DNA from 3 places in the Barrientosiimonas humi genome. Region 1 is predicted to be linked to each of the others. Evidence: riboswitches for the same ligand, from Rfam matches in the RefSeq annotation. Region 1 holds a riboswitch; each other region holds the start of a gene.

Region 1 (4,737 bases):
CAGTCAGTCATGAAGCTGCGCGCCGGCCTCGTCGCCGTCGCCGCCACCGCCACGCTCGGCGTCGGCGGGCTCGCGGTCGCCACGGCTACCGCCGCGCCCGTCACCCCGGTCGCGCAGGAGACGATCGGCGAGCGGCACCCGAACTGTGAAGGACTGATCAAGAGCCTCCGTCCCGGCTCGACGATCCCTGAAAGTGGTGAGGTCTGGATCAAGTCCGGCCAGAACCACTACAACATCGGATACCAGGAGGCTGGCTGGCCGATCCCTCGGTCGTACGACATCCCCGGTGACAAGACGCGCGACGTGTCGCATGTGGATGTCTGCCCGACCACACCGACCACCACCACGACGACGTCCACGTCGACCACGACCTCGACGAGCACGTCGACGTCCACCTCGACCAGCACCTCGACGAGCACCAGCCCGACCAGCTCGCCGACGTCACCGTGCACCTGCGAGCCGACGGAGACCCGGACCGGAACCCACACGCCCACCGGCACGGAGACCCCCACCGGGACGGAGACCCCGACGGGAACCCACACCCCCACGGGCACCGGGACGCACACCCCGACCGGCACCGGCACGGGCACGCCGCCCATGCCGACCGGAACCGACACCCCGACCGGCATGCCGCCGGCCCCGGGTGAGCCCAGCGGCCCGATCGTCAGCACCGGCGTCGTCGGCGACGGCCCGAACGCTGCCGCGCTCGCCGCCGCTGGCATCGCCACCGCTGGCGCAGTCACCGGCGCCGGAGTCTTCCTGCGTCGTCGCCTCACCGACGAGGGCTGAGCCGGGACCCGGCGTGAGGGGCTGATGCCCTGAAGCGCCCTGCAGCTCCTGCGCCTACCCCCGTCCGGCGCAGTCTGCAGCAGCAGGACGGACCCGCCTGGTCGCGAGGATCACCCGATCCCCGCGACCGGACGGCCCGTGCCGGACCGACACCGTCCAGCCGTCCGTCGAACACCGCCAGACCGGCCCCCAGCCAGGCCCCCGGCCCCGAGGACTGCACCCCCCAGCGTGGACGTACCTCCCGCCTGATCTTTCACTTTCCGCCACTTCCCGAAAACTCCCAGCCTTCCGAGCCGCGGCCCGCATAGCGTGCAGGCAGCGCGTGTCCTGCGGGGGAAATTTCGGCAGCGCGCGTCCGGAAGTTCAACCAGGGAGGGAACACCCATGCAGTCACTCGTGAAGCCGCGCTTCGCACTCGCCACCGCGGGCGCCATCGCCTGCCTCGGCATCGGCAGCCTGGCGTCGGCCAGCGCCGACCCGACCGAGGGGCCCGACCCCTCGGCGACCACGACCGCCACCAGCACCGAGACCGCCACCGCGACCGGCCCGGCCGGCAACAACGGCACGCTCAAGGTGCACGAGCTCGGCACGCCCGCCGGCACCGAGAGCAACGACCCGAAGAGCTGCGCGTTCAACCTCGAGGGCTTCGGCTTCGACCCGAACCAGTCCGGCTCGATCGAGATCGTGCCGCAGGGCGGCGACAGCGACACCGAGGACTCGGTCTCGCTGAGCATCACCACCGACGAGAACGGTGTGGGCTCGACGGTCTACATCAACGCCGACCCCGAGGGCGAGGACGACGGTCTGACCCTCGACAACGGCCACTACAAGGTCACGATGTACGACGCCGACGGCAACGAGATCAAGGTCAAGTCCAAGGTCTTCAAGCTCGACTGCGAGCCGACCACGCCGGAGCCGACCGAGACCCCGGAGCCCACCGAGACGCCCGAGCCGACCGACACGCCCGAGCCGACGGACACCCCGGAGCCCACCGACACCCCGGAGCCCACGGACACCCCGACGGGCACCGAGACCAGCACCCACCCGCCGACCGGCACCAACCCCGGTCAGCCCACCGGCCCGGTCGTCAGCACCGGTGTCGTCGGTGAGGGCCCCAGCGGTGCCGCGCTCGCTGCCGGCGGGATCGCCACCCTCACCGCGATCACCGGCGCCGGGGTCTTCCTGCGTCGCCGGCTGAGCGACGAGGGCTGAGCCACAACGGTTGGGCCGGCGCAGCCGAGCCCACCCGGGTGAGCCGGTGAGCTGAGCCAGCCGATGCCGGCTCGGCCTCCGGCCACCCAGACCGCCCGGTCGAGCGGACCACGCGTCCGCCCGGCCGGGCGGTCTGCTGTGCGGCGGGCGAGCCTGCGCCTCGCCCGCCTCGCGGTCTGCTGTGAGTCATCCGCTGTCCGCCATATGAGGACACCGCCGTCACCACCACGGCCGGTGAGGTAGCGTCGCCCACGTCGGCTCCGAGAGCCGGCACAGCAAGTGAATGTCCCTCGCGGGAGTCCGGCGCACCGGGCTGAGAGGGGGCTGATGCGGCCCCGACCGTCCAACTTGATCCGGGTCATGCCGGCGCAAGGAGCAGTGGTCGATGAGACGCACACCGCACTCCCTTGTCGCAGACCCGCCGACCCCGGCGGGCGCCGTGGCGTGCCGCCGCAAGGAGGCGCACCACCATGTCGACACCATCCCCCACCGACGCCACCACCGATCGCCGCACCCGGCCTGCCGGGCCGGAGACCACCGATGCCGCCCCCGGCCGGCGCAAGGTCCACGAGACCGGTCCTGACGGTCTCGCGGTGCCCCGCACCGAGGTGACCCTGTCGGACTCCCCCGGCACCGGCGAGACCAACGCCCCGTTCCGGCTCTACGACACCTCCGGCCCCGGCTCCACGCCCGAGGTCGGGCTGCCCGCCCACCGCGCGGAGTGGATCCGCGCACGGGAGGACGTGGAGTCGTACGCCGGTCGTCCCCGCGACCTCGCCGACGACGGGCGCGGCGCGCAACGGCGTGGCGCCGCGAGTCAGGAGTGGCAGGGCGAACGGCGAGAACCGTTGCGTGCCAAGCCTTCTCGCCGCGTGACGCAGATGCACTACGCCCGGCGCGGCATCGTCACGCCCGAGATGCGCTTCGTCGCGGCGCGCGAGCAGTGCGACGTCGAGCTGGTGCGCCAGGAGGTTGCCGAGGGACGCGCGATCATCCCGGCCAACATCAACCACCCCGAGACCGAGCCGATGATCATCGGCCGCAGGTTCCTGGTGAAGGTCAACGCCAACATCGGCAACTCCGCGGTGACCAGCTCGATCGCCGAGGAGGTCGACAAGCTGACCTGGGCCACCACGTGGGGAGCCGACACCGTCATGGACCTCTCGACCGGCGACGACATCCACACGACCCGCGAGTGGATCGTGCGCAACTCCCCCGTGCCGATCGGCACCGTCCCGATCTACCAGGCGCTGGAGAAGGTCGACGGCAACGCAGAGGACCTCACCTGGGAGGTCTACCGCGACACGGTCATCGAGCAGTGCGAGCAGGGCGTCGACTACATGACCGTGCACGCCGGCGTGCTGCTGCGCTACGTCCCGCTCACCGTCAACCGGGTCACCGGCATCGTCAGCCGCGGCGGCTCGATCATGGCCGGCTGGATGCTCGCCCACCACGAGGAGAGCTTCCTCTACACCCACTTCGACGAGCTGTGCGAGATCTTCGCGCAGTACGACGTCGCGTTCAGCCTCGGCGACGGGCTGCGCCCCGGCAGCACCGCCGACGCCAACGACGAGGCCCAGCTGTCCGAGCTGCGCACCCTCGCCGAGCTGACCCAGCGCGCCTGGGAGCACGACGTGCAGGTGATGGTCGAGGGGCCGGGGCACGTGCCGCTGCACCTGGTCGAGGAGAACGTACGCCTGGAGCAGGACTGGTGCCACGGCGCGCCGTTCTACACGCTCGGCCCGCTGGTCACCGACATCGCCCCGGGGTATGACCACATCACCTCGGCCATCGGCGCGGCCACGATCGCGATGCACGGCACCGCCATGCTGTGCTACGTCACGCCGAAGGAGCACCTCGGGCTGCCCGACCGCGACGACGTGAAGACGGGCGTGATCACCTACAAGCTCGCCGCGCACGCCGCCGACGTCGCCAAGGGCCACCCGGGCGCGCGGGCGTGGGACGACGCGCTGTCGAAGGCCCGGTTCGAGTTCCGCTGGGAGGACCAGTTCAACCTCTCGCTCGACCCCGACACCGCCCGCTCGATGCACGACGAGACGCTGCCGGCGGACGCGGCCAAGACGGCGCACTTCTGCTCGATGTGCGGCCCGAAGTTCTGCAGCATGCGGATCAGTCAGGACGTGCGCGACCGGTTCGCCCAGGACGGCATGCGGCAGATGAGCGAGACGTTCGTCGAGCTCGGCTCCACGGTGTACGTCGACGCCGAGTCCGCGCGACCCGCACCGAGCGCGTGACCGGGCTCAGCGCGTAACCGGGCTCAGCGCTCGGCCGGGGCGGTGGCGGTCGCGACCAGACGGGCAAGACCCTGCGGGGTCACCCCGTCCAGCGTCGTGACCTGCACCGCCCCGGCCAGCGCCGGCACCGGCACCACGTGCGGGACCGCGACGGTGGGCACGCCGGCGGCGACGGCCGAGCGTACGCCCGGCGGCGAGTCCTCCAGCGCGATGCAGTCGCGCGGGTCGACCCCCAGCCGCTCGGCCGCGGTGAGGTAGGGCTCGGGGTGCGGCTTGCCGTGCGTCACCGCGTCGCCCGTGACCACGGTCGCGAAGGTCCCCGCGGGCAGCACGTCGAGCAGCACCTGCGCGAACCGGACGTACGACATCGTCACCAGCGCGCACGGGATCCCTTCTGCCACAAGGGATTCCAGCAGCTCGCGCGCTCCCGGCCGCCACGGCACGTGGCGGCGCATCTCGGCGACGACCAGTCCCAGCAGGT
Region 2 (4,737 bases), 2.1 Mb from region 1:
ATGCGTGGACGGCCGAATACGTCCGTGCCGCAATGGATTTCGCGAAGCGGCGGTGGGACTGGTCGCCCGACCCCGGCGCGGCGATGAGCGTGCCCGACGTGATGTCGGGGATCGAGGCGCTGCTCGTGCACAACGTGCCCCGCGAGGCGGGCGTGGTGCTGAGCCCGCCGTGCTACGACTCGTTCTACGGCTTCGTCGCCGCCACCGGTCGGCGCCTGGTGAAGGCTCCGCTCGGCGCCGACCTGCGGCTCGACCTCGACGCGCTCGACCGGGCGTTCGTCGAGGCCGGGCCGGGCGGGGCATACGTGCTGTGCAACCCGCAGAACCCGACCGGCACGGTGCACACCGCCGACGAGCTGCGGGCGCTCGCGCGGCTGGCCGACGAACGCCGGATCCTGGTGCTGTCGGACGAGATTCACGCGCCGCTCGTGCAGCCGGGGACGACGTACACGCCGTATCTGAGTCTGCCCGAGGCCGCCCGCGGCGTCGCCCTGATGAGCGGGTCGAAGGCGTTCAACCTGGCCGGGATCAAGGCGGCGCTGGCGTTCGCCGGGCCCGACGCCAAGGAGCGTCTCGCGGCGCTGCCTGAGGTGCTGACTCACGGCGCCAACCACCTCGGGGTGATCGCGGCGACCGCGGCGTACGACCACGGCGGGCCGTGGCTCGACCAGCTGCTCGGCGAGCTGGCCGACCGGCGCCGGCTGCTGGGTGAGCTGCTCGCGCAGCGTCTCCCCGACGTACGCCCGGTGCCGAGCCAGGCGACCTTCCTCGCCTGGCTCGACTGCCGGGGGCTGGGCGTCGACGACCCGGTCGCGACGTTCCGGCGCGGGGGCGTGATCGTCAGCGCGGGCACCTGGTACGACCCCGACCAGGGCGCCGGGTGGGTGCGCTTCAACCTCGGCACCTCGCCCGAGGTGATCACCGCCGCCGTCGACCGCATGGCCGCAGCGCTCGAGCCGGTCGAGTAGCGCGAGGAACGAGCGCGTATCGAGACCCCGGCGACCGCCCTACCTGGCCACCTCGGGCTCGGCGTCGGCGATCTGCCGGTGCGCCCACGGCGACAGCAGCGCGAGCACCACACCGAACGCGACGGCGATGACGCCGAGAACCGTGAAGAACTGCGCGTCGGGGGTGTCCTCGGTGAGCCGGATGGCCTGCGCGGCGATCGACTGACCGGTCGCCGACGACAGGAACCACAGCGCCATCGCCTGCGACGCGAACGCCTTCGGGGCCAGCACCGTCGTGGCCGAGAGACCGACCGGCGACAGGCACAGCTCACCGAGCGTCTGCACGACGAACACGCCGCCGAGCACCCACACCGGGGCGGTCGGACCCTCGTAGTAGTTCGCGGCGATTCCCAGCAGCACGAACGAGATTCCCGCGATGGCCACACCCATCGCGAACTTCATCGGCGTGCTCGGGAACTTGCCGGAGCGGGCCAGCCACAGCAGACCGAACAGCGGTGCGAGGAGGGTGATGGTGATCGGGTTGATCGACTGGAACCACTCCTCCTCGAAGCGGAAGCCCAGCGAGTCCAGGTCGGTGCGCCGCGCGGCGAAGGTCGCCATCTTGGTCGCGGCCTGCTCGAAGATCATCCAGAACAGCACCGCGGCGATCCACATCGGGAGGTAGGCCCGCAGGTGGCGTCGCTCGGTCGGGGTGACTCGCTTGCTGCGGAACATCACGACGAAGTACGTGACCGAGGCGGCGACCGACAGCAGCGCCACCGTGTCGATGACGGCGGCGGCATAGCCACCGCGCACGACGCGGAGCAGGCCGATGAGCACCGCGACACCGCCGACGACGCCGAGTCCGATCAGCCCGGCGCGGCGCCGCGCCGTGTCGTCGACGGGGTTCGGAGCCTTGTCGCTGTCGGGGTCCAGCCGCTTGCGGCCGAGGTAGTAGAGCACCAGCGCGATGCCCATGCCGACGGCTGCCGCGGAGAAGCCGGCGTGGTAGCCCCAGCGGTTGCGCAGGAAGGCCACCACGAACGGGGCGAAGAACGCGCCGATGTTGATGGAGACGTAGAAGATCGAGAAGCCGGCGTCGCGGCGCGGGTCGCGGTCGGTGTAGAGGTGCCCGACCATGGTGGACACGTTCGGCTTCAGCAGACCGGTGCCGAGGGCGACGAGTGCGATGCCGAGCCAGGAGAAGCCGGCGCCGGGGACGGCCAGCGACAGGTGGCCGGCCATGATGATGAGGCCGCCGTAGAGCACGGACCGGCGCGCGCCGATCATCCGGTCGGCGAGCCAGCCGCCGATGATCGACAGCAGGTAGACCGCGGCGCCGTACGTCGCGACCACCGCCTCGCCCAACGTGTCGTCGAGCCCCAGCCCGCCGTTCGCGGCCGTGTCGACGAGGTAGTAGAGCAGGATGGCGCGCATCCCGTAGTAGGAGAAGCGCTCCCACAGCTCGACGTTGAAGAGGGTCGCGAGTCCGCGCGGGTGGCCGAGGAAGGTCTTCTCGGCGGGAGTCGCCCCGGTGTCGGTGGGGGTGGCCGACATGCTCAGGTCACTTGCCTTTCGATTCTGGACTTGGGGGCCCGAAAGCCGCCGTCCACCGTACGGCGCGTTCCTAGGGCACTCCTGTCGGGTCGTACGCTGGTGGTCACTTCGCACATCCATCGCGGGAGTCCCAGGAGGGGCTGAGAGGGCGCTGCTGCCGCGCCGACCGTCACACCTGATGCGGGTCATGCCGCCGAAGGGAGACTCCGATGCCGTCGTCTGCCGTGTCGCAGATCGGTTCTGCCAGAACGAGATTCACGCCGGACAGCCCTGCCCGGAGGCGGGCGACCCGCGGCGGGATGCTCGGCAACTACGTCGACCAGGTCGACATCTTCCTGCCCGTGATCGCCCTCGCCCCGGTCAGCGACCGGGTGCTCGGGCCGGGCAGCACCGCGGCCCAGACGGGCCTGGTGTTCGTGGCCACGCTGCTCGGCCGGCCGCTGGGCGCCGCGATCTTCGGCGCGGTCGCCGACCGCCGCGGCCGCACCAGCACGACCCGCATCGCGATCGCGGGCATCGCGGCGACCACGGCGGCGATCGCGCTGGTGCCGGGGCACACCACGCTCGGGGCGGCGACGCTCTGGGCGTTCGTGGCGCTACGGTTCCTCGGCGGCATCTTCCTGGGAGGTGAGTACACCGCGGCCATCCCACTGGCGATGGAGTGGTCGCGGCCTGAGCGGCGCGGCGGCCTGAGCGGCGCCGTCATGGCGATGTCGCCGCTGGCCAACGCCTCGATCGCCGCGCTAACACTGACGCTCGTCGAGGTGCTCGGCGTCGACGCGTACGCCGACTGGGCCTGGCGCGTCCCGTTCGCCGTGGGTGCTCTGCTGGCGGCCGCGATGCTGCTCTACTACCGCCGCGGGGTCTCCGACGCGCCGGCCTGGAAGCGGGCCGAGCGACGCCCGAACCCGTTGCGGGACATCGTGATCGGGCAGTGGCGCCGGCAGCTGTGGCAGGTCTTCGTGCTGATGACCGGGCTGTGGCTGTTCACCCAGATGGCCGTGCCGGTGCTGACCGGTGAGCTGCGCGCGTCCACCGCGCTCGACCCCGCCACGGTGCCGTTCGTCATGCTGATCGCGACGCTGGTGTCGGCGGTGACGATGCTCGCCGCGGGCGAGCTGTCGCAGCGCACCGGTCGACGGGCGTTCTTCGTGGCGTTCGGGGCGGCGGCCGTGCTGCTCGCCCCGCTCGCGCACGCGCTCACCGGGGCGTCGCGGTCGCTCGCCGTGGTGGTGCTCGGCGCCGCCGCCCTGCAGGTGGTGACCGTGACGGCGTACGGGCCCGTCGGCGCCTATCTCGCCGAGCGGTTCCCCGCGCAGGTGCGCTCCAGCGGCTACGGCGTGGGCTACTCGCTGTCGATCGTGCTGCCGGCGCTCTACCCGTTCTGGCTGCCGCCGCTGCAGGAGGCGCTGGGCGCCGAGGTCGCGGTGCGGCTGGTGCTCGTGGTCGCCGCGCTGCTGCTGGTGGTGGGTGCGCTGGCCGGCCCCGAGCCCGACCGTCGCGCCCCGCTCGCCTGACCCCTCACCGGGCTGATCCGGGCGAGCGGTCGGGTCAGCCGCGCAGTCCGAACTCGTCGTCGCGCCACTCCCGACCGTCGCCGATGAGTCCGTTCTCGCGGGGCTCGTCGGAAGGGTTGTCGGCCTCGCGCTGGCGCAGCTCGACGCGGCGGATCTTGCCGCTGATGGTCTTCGGCAGCTCGAAGAACTCGATGCGCCGCACCCGCTGCCACGGCGCCAGCCGCTCGCGGGCGTGCCGCAGGATCGACTCGGCCGTCGCGGCGTCCGGCTCGTGACCGGAGGCGACCGCGACGTACGCCTTCGGCACGGCCAGGCGCACCGAGTCGGGTGCGGGCACGACGGCCGCCTCGGCCACCGCCACGTGCTCGATCAGCACCGACTCCAGCTCGAACGGACTGATCTTGTAGTCGCTGGCCTTGAACACGTCGTCGGTGCGCCCGACGTACGTGATCGACCCGTTCGCGTCGAGCGTCGCCACGTCGCCGGTGTGGTAGAAACCGCCGGCCATTGCCTCGGCGTTGCGCTCCTCGTCGCCCTGGTACCCGGTCATCAGCGGCAGCGGGTGGGCCGACAGGTCGAGGCACAGCTCACCCTCGGCCACCCCGTCGGCGTCGGGCTCGACGCGCTCACCGGTGAGCGGGTCGACCAGCGCCACCGGCACGCCGGGCAACGGCTTGCCCATCGACCCCGGCTTCAGCTCCGACCCCGGCGTATTG
Region 3 (4,737 bases), 890 kb from region 1:
GATCCTCGCCGGCAACACGTTCCCGATCTTCCTCGCGATCGTGCCGCTGTTCTTCGTGCTGCGGAACATGGGGCTACTCAACACCCTCCCCGGGCTGATCCTCGCCTACGTCGCGTTCGCCTTCCCGTTCACCGTGTTCTTCCTCTACCCCTTCTTCAAGGGACTGCCGCACGAGATCTCCGAGGCGGCCGAGATGGACGGCGCCGGCGAGTGGCGCACCTTCTTCCAGGTCATGCTGCCGATGGCGCGGCCGGGCATCGCCGCCGTCGCGATCTTCAACTTCCTCGGCCTGTGGAACCAGTTCCTGCTGCCCGTCGCGCTCAACACCAACGAGCGCAACTACGTGCTCTCCCAGGGCATGGCCGGGTTCGCCTCGTCCGCGGGCTACGCCGTCAACTTCGGTGCGCTGTTCGCGGCCGTCGTCATCACCGTGGTGCCCGTGCTCGTCGTGTACGTCATCTTCCAGCGACAGCTGCAGGGCTCGCTCTCCCAGGGGATGCTGAAGTAGCCGCGCGCATCATGCCGGTCGAGTAGCCGCGAGGCCCACCGAGCCGGTCGAGTAGCCGCGAGGCCAACCAAGCCGGTCGAGTAGCCGCGAGGCCAACCAAGCCGGTCGAGTAAGCCGCGAGACCCACCAAGCCGGTCGAGTAACCGCGAGGCCCACCAAGCCGGTCGAGTAGCCGCGAGGAACGAGCGGCGTATCGAGACCCCGCCCTCACCACCACTGGTGGAAGTGGTGCACCGGCCCGGAGCCGTGACCGATCTGCAGGTCGCGCCCGGCCTCGAGCCCTGCCGTGAGGTAGGCGCGCGCGTCGGTGACCGCCCGCACCCAGTCGCCGTCGCGCTGCGGCAGCAGCGCCGCGATCGAGGCCGAGAGCGTGCACCCGGTGCCGTGCGTGTGCGGGGTGTCGACCCGCGGCTGGCGCAGCACGTGCTGCCCGTCGGAATCGGCGTAGACGTCGACCGCCTCCGGACCCGACCCGTGACCGCCCTTCACCAGCACCCGCGGGATGCCGAGCTCGAGCAGCGAATCCGCCTGTCGCTGCTGGTCTTCCAGCGACTCGGCGACCTCGGCGCCGAGCAGGACCGCCGCCTCGTGCAGGTTCGGGGTGACCAGGTCGGTGTGCGGTGCCAGACGGCGTACGGCATCGACCGCGTCGTCGTCGAGCAGCCGGCTCCCGCTCGTGGACACCATGACCGGGTCGAGCACGACCGGGCAGTCGAGCAGGTCGTCGACCGCCGCCGTCACGGCCTCGACGATCGGCGCGCTGGCCAGCATCCCGATCTTGGCGGCGTCCAGCCGCACGTCGTCGACGAGCGTCGCGACCTGCTCGCGCACGAACTCCGGCGGCACCGGGTGCACGCCCGTCACGCCCTGGGTGCTCTGCGCCGTGAGCGCGGTCAGCACCGCGCAGCCGTAGGCGCCCAGCGCGCTGAACGACTTCAGGTCGGCCTGGATCCCGGCGCCGCCCGACGGGTCGCTCCCCGCGATCGTCAGCGCGACCGGTGGACGCGAACCACCCTCGCCCGCACCCTGCGCTGCGCGCTCCTCGCCGCTCATACCTTCTGTCGCGCTCGGTCGCACTCCGCTCCGGGCGCGTGCTCGTCCCTCGCCCGCACCCTGCGCTGCGGGCTCCTCGCCGCTCATAGCGCGATCCCTGTCTCCCACGCCGCGCGCAGGCGGGTCGCCTCGCCGCGCGGGTCGAGGCGGCCGCAGATCGCGCTGACCACCGCGACGCCGGAGATGCCCGACGTGCGCAGCTGCGGGACCTCGTCGACCCCGATCCCCCCGATCGCCACGCTCGGCAGCTCGGTGGCGTGGGCGATCGTGCGCACCCCCGCGGGCAGCAGCGGCGGCACCGTCACCTGCTTGGTGGCCGTCGGCCAGGCCGGGCCGATGCCGAGGTAGTCGACCTCGCCCGATTCCGCTGCGGCACGGGCCTGCTCGACGGTCTGCACCGACTGCCCGAGCCACCGGTCGGGGCCGATCAGCTCGCGCGCCTTGACCGGGTCGAGGTCGTCCTGACCGACGTGCGCCCCCGCCGCGCCGATCTCCTCGACCAGGTGCACCCGGTCGTTGATCAGCAGCGGCACCCCGGTCGGGGCGAGCGCCGCGACCAGGTCGCGGCCGAGGGCCACGACGTCGGCGTCGGACGCGTCGGGCTCACGCAGCTGCACGAGCGACACTCCCCCGGTCGTCGCCGCCACGACGGTGTCGACGAGCCGCCCGCGACCGGTCAGCTCGCTGCTCGTGACCAGATACAGCGACAGGTCCGGGATCCCGCGCCCGCTCACGCCAGCACCACGCGGTCAGCGAGCGCGTCGGGCTCGAGCGCGCTGAGCTCGTCGAGCAGGTTGACCGCGAACGACCCTGGACCGCTTGCGGATTCGGCTGCGACGTCAGCGGCGACGGTGAGCGTCGCGGTCGCCGCGACGGCGGCGACGAACGGGTCGTCGGTGACACCGGCGTACGCCGACATCAGCGCACCCAGCGCGCAGCCCACTCCGGTGACCCTGGTCATCAGCTCGTTGCCGTGCGCACGCGCACGAGCCGGTCCTCGTGGACGATGTGGTCGACGGCGCCGCTGACCGCGACGACCGGGCCGGACAGCGACAGGCCGCGCGCGGGCAGGGTCGCCTGCTCCGGGGCGTCGAGCGAGTCGACCCCGCGGCCGCCTCCCCCGCCGGCCACCGCGAGCACCTCGCTGGCGTTGCCGCGGACGATGGCGGGCTTCCCCGACGACAGCAGCTCGTGCACCAGCGACGTGCGCCAGCGCAGCGAGCCCACCGCGACCGGGTCGAGCACCCAGGGGGTGCCCGCCTCGTCGGCGGCCCTGGCCGCCACCTTCATCGCCTCGGCGGTCGACTCGGTCAGCGTGCCGACGTTGATCAGCACCCCGTCGGCGACCGCGGCGAAGTCGCCGGCCTCGCGCGGGTTGTCCACCATCGCCGGCGCGGCGCCGACGGCGAGCAGCACGTTGGCGGTCCAGCCGGTGACGACGGAGTTGGTGAGGCACTGCACGAGCGGAGCCCGCTCGCGCAGCGCGGCGAGCGCCTCGGCGAGGTCGGCTGGGCCGACGTCCGCGCGGGTCGTGGTGGGCTCGGACTGGGTGGTCGACATCGTTGACGTCCCTTCGCTAGTACGACCTAGATCAGGTGCGACGGGTGTGATCTCAGCCGTGCCGAGCCGAGGCTCTCGCCTCTCCGTCCCGGGCACAGCACCCCGCGTCGTGTGTCCTCGACCCTAACCCGGGGGTGCGGCCTGCGCCTCACCCCCGGGTGGTCGTCCCACCGCTCAGACCGCGGTGCGCACCCAGGCGGTCGCCTCGCCCGGCAGCCGGCCGTCGACGAGCGGACGGGTGGTGAGCACCACCTCGCCCGCGGGGAGCTCGGCCGGCTCGGTGCCGAAGGTCGTCACCACGTGCCAGCCGCCGGGGCGCGAGAAGTGCAGCACGCCCTCGGGCGCGGGCTCCCAGGTGAGCTCCTCGTCGGTCTGCAGCTGCGCCCGCAGCGCCAGGGCGCGGCGGTAGAGCTCCAGCGGAGCCTCCGGGTCGCCCGACTGGGCCTCCACGGAGACCGCCCCGAACGACTCCGGCTGGGGCAGGTGCGCGGCCGAGCTGCCGAAGCCGTACGACGGGCCGGTGGTCGACCACGGCAGCGGCACCCGGCAGCCGTCGCGGCCGATCTGCTCGCCGCCGGTGCGCAGGAAGGTCGGGTCCTGGCGCCGGTCCTGCGGGATGGCCGCGACCTCTTCGAGCCCGAGCTCCTCGCCCTGGTAGAGGTAGGCCGAGCCGGGCAGCGCGAGCATGAACGCGGTCGCCGCGCGGGCCCGGCGCGCCCCGACCTGCGGGTCGATGGCCGGCGTGGTCCCGCCCGAGCGCAGCCACTCGTTCGCGAAGCGGACCATCACGTCGGCGCTGGCCGCGGTGTCCTTGCCCTGCAGCGCGTAACGAGTGGGGTGGCGCACCACGTCGTGGTTGGACAGCACCCACGTGGTCGACGAGCCCGAGGCCGCCGCCTGGGCCAGGTTGTCGGTGACGACCTCGCGGAAGGCCGTGGCGTCGAAGTCGGCCTCGAGCAGGTCGAAGTTGAACGCCTGGCCCAGCCCCTGCGGGCTGGCGTAGCGCGCCCGTCGCTCCGGCGTGGCGACCCACGCCTCGGCCACGGCCGTGCGCGGCGGGTCGTAGCTGTTCAGCACCTGCCGCCAGTCGGCGTAGATCTCGTGCACCTCGTCGCGGTCCCACATCGGGTGCTCGCCGGTGCCGGCCTCGAGCGCGAGCAGCTCGGCGTGGGTGGGCAGCTGCTCCGGCAGGTCCTTGGCGAGCCCGTGCGCGACGTCGACCCGGAACCCGTCGACCCCGCGGTCGCTCCAGAAGCGCAGCGTCGTGAGGAAGTCCTCGCGCACCTCCTGGTTGGCCCAGTTGAGGTCGGGCTGCTCGGGGGCGAAGTAGTGGTGGTACCACTGCCCGTCGCCCATCGGGTGCCACGCGGGGCCACCGAAGCCGGACTCCCAGTCCGACGGCGGCAGCTCGCCGTCCTGGCCGCGCCCGTCGCGGATGACGTAGCGGTCGCGGGCCGGCGACCCCTTCGGCGCGGCCAGCGCCTCCTGGAACCAGGCGTGCCGGTCGCTGGTGTGGTTGGGGACGATGTCGACGATGACCTTGATCCCGGCTGCGTGCAGCGCGGCGACCAGCTCGTCGAACTCCTCCAGGGTCCCGATGGTGGGGTCGACGTCGC

The links. Region 1 has a riboswitch for thiamine pyrophosphate ahead of thiC (phosphomethylpyrimidine synthase ThiC). Riboswitches for the same ligand answer to the same signal wherever they lie in the genome.
Region 2: it holds a riboswitch for thiamine pyrophosphate, as region 1 does, so the genes downstream of both, FB554_RS15465 (MFS transporter) here and thiC (phosphomethylpyrimidine synthase ThiC) in region 1, are expected to answer to the same signal.
Region 3: it holds a riboswitch for thiamine pyrophosphate, as region 1 does, so the genes downstream of both, thiM (hydroxyethylthiazole kinase) here and thiC (phosphomethylpyrimidine synthase ThiC) in region 1, are expected to answer to the same signal.

What each region holds. Positions count from the first base shown of each region.
Region 1 is NZ_VFOK01000001.1:1,244,522-1,249,258, reverse strand. Features, by position in the region: gene FB554_RS17305 (hypothetical protein) at 1-789, shown strand, start outside; gene FB554_RS17580 (hypothetical protein) at 1,174-2,001, shown strand; TPP riboswitch at 2,284-2,394, shown strand; gene thiC (phosphomethylpyrimidine synthase ThiC) at 2,472-4,256, shown strand; gene FB554_RS05800 (HAD family hydrolase) at 4,280-4,737, opposite strand, start outside.
Region 2 is NZ_VFOK01000001.1:3,325,097-3,329,833, forward strand. Features, by position in the region: gene FB554_RS15455 (MalY/PatB family protein) at 1-968, shown strand, start outside; gene FB554_RS15460 (peptide MFS transporter) at 1,008-2,504, opposite strand; TPP riboswitch at 2,616-2,723, shown strand; gene FB554_RS15465 (MFS transporter) at 2,804-4,021, shown strand; gene FB554_RS15470 (AMP-binding protein) at 4,056-4,737, opposite strand, start outside.
Region 3 is NZ_VFOK01000001.1:2,135,255-2,139,991, forward strand. Features, by position in the region: gene FB554_RS10005 (carbohydrate ABC transporter permease) at 1-508, shown strand, start outside; gene thiD (bifunctional hydroxymethylpyrimidine kinase/phosphomethylpyrimidine kinase) at 716-1,561, opposite strand; gene thiE (thiamine phosphate synthase) at 1,645-2,295, opposite strand; partial or broken gene thiM (hydroxyethylthiazole kinase) at 2,292-3,121, opposite strand; TPP riboswitch at 3,113-3,236, opposite strand; gene FB554_RS10025 (glycoside hydrolase family 13 protein) at 3,296-4,737, opposite strand, start outside.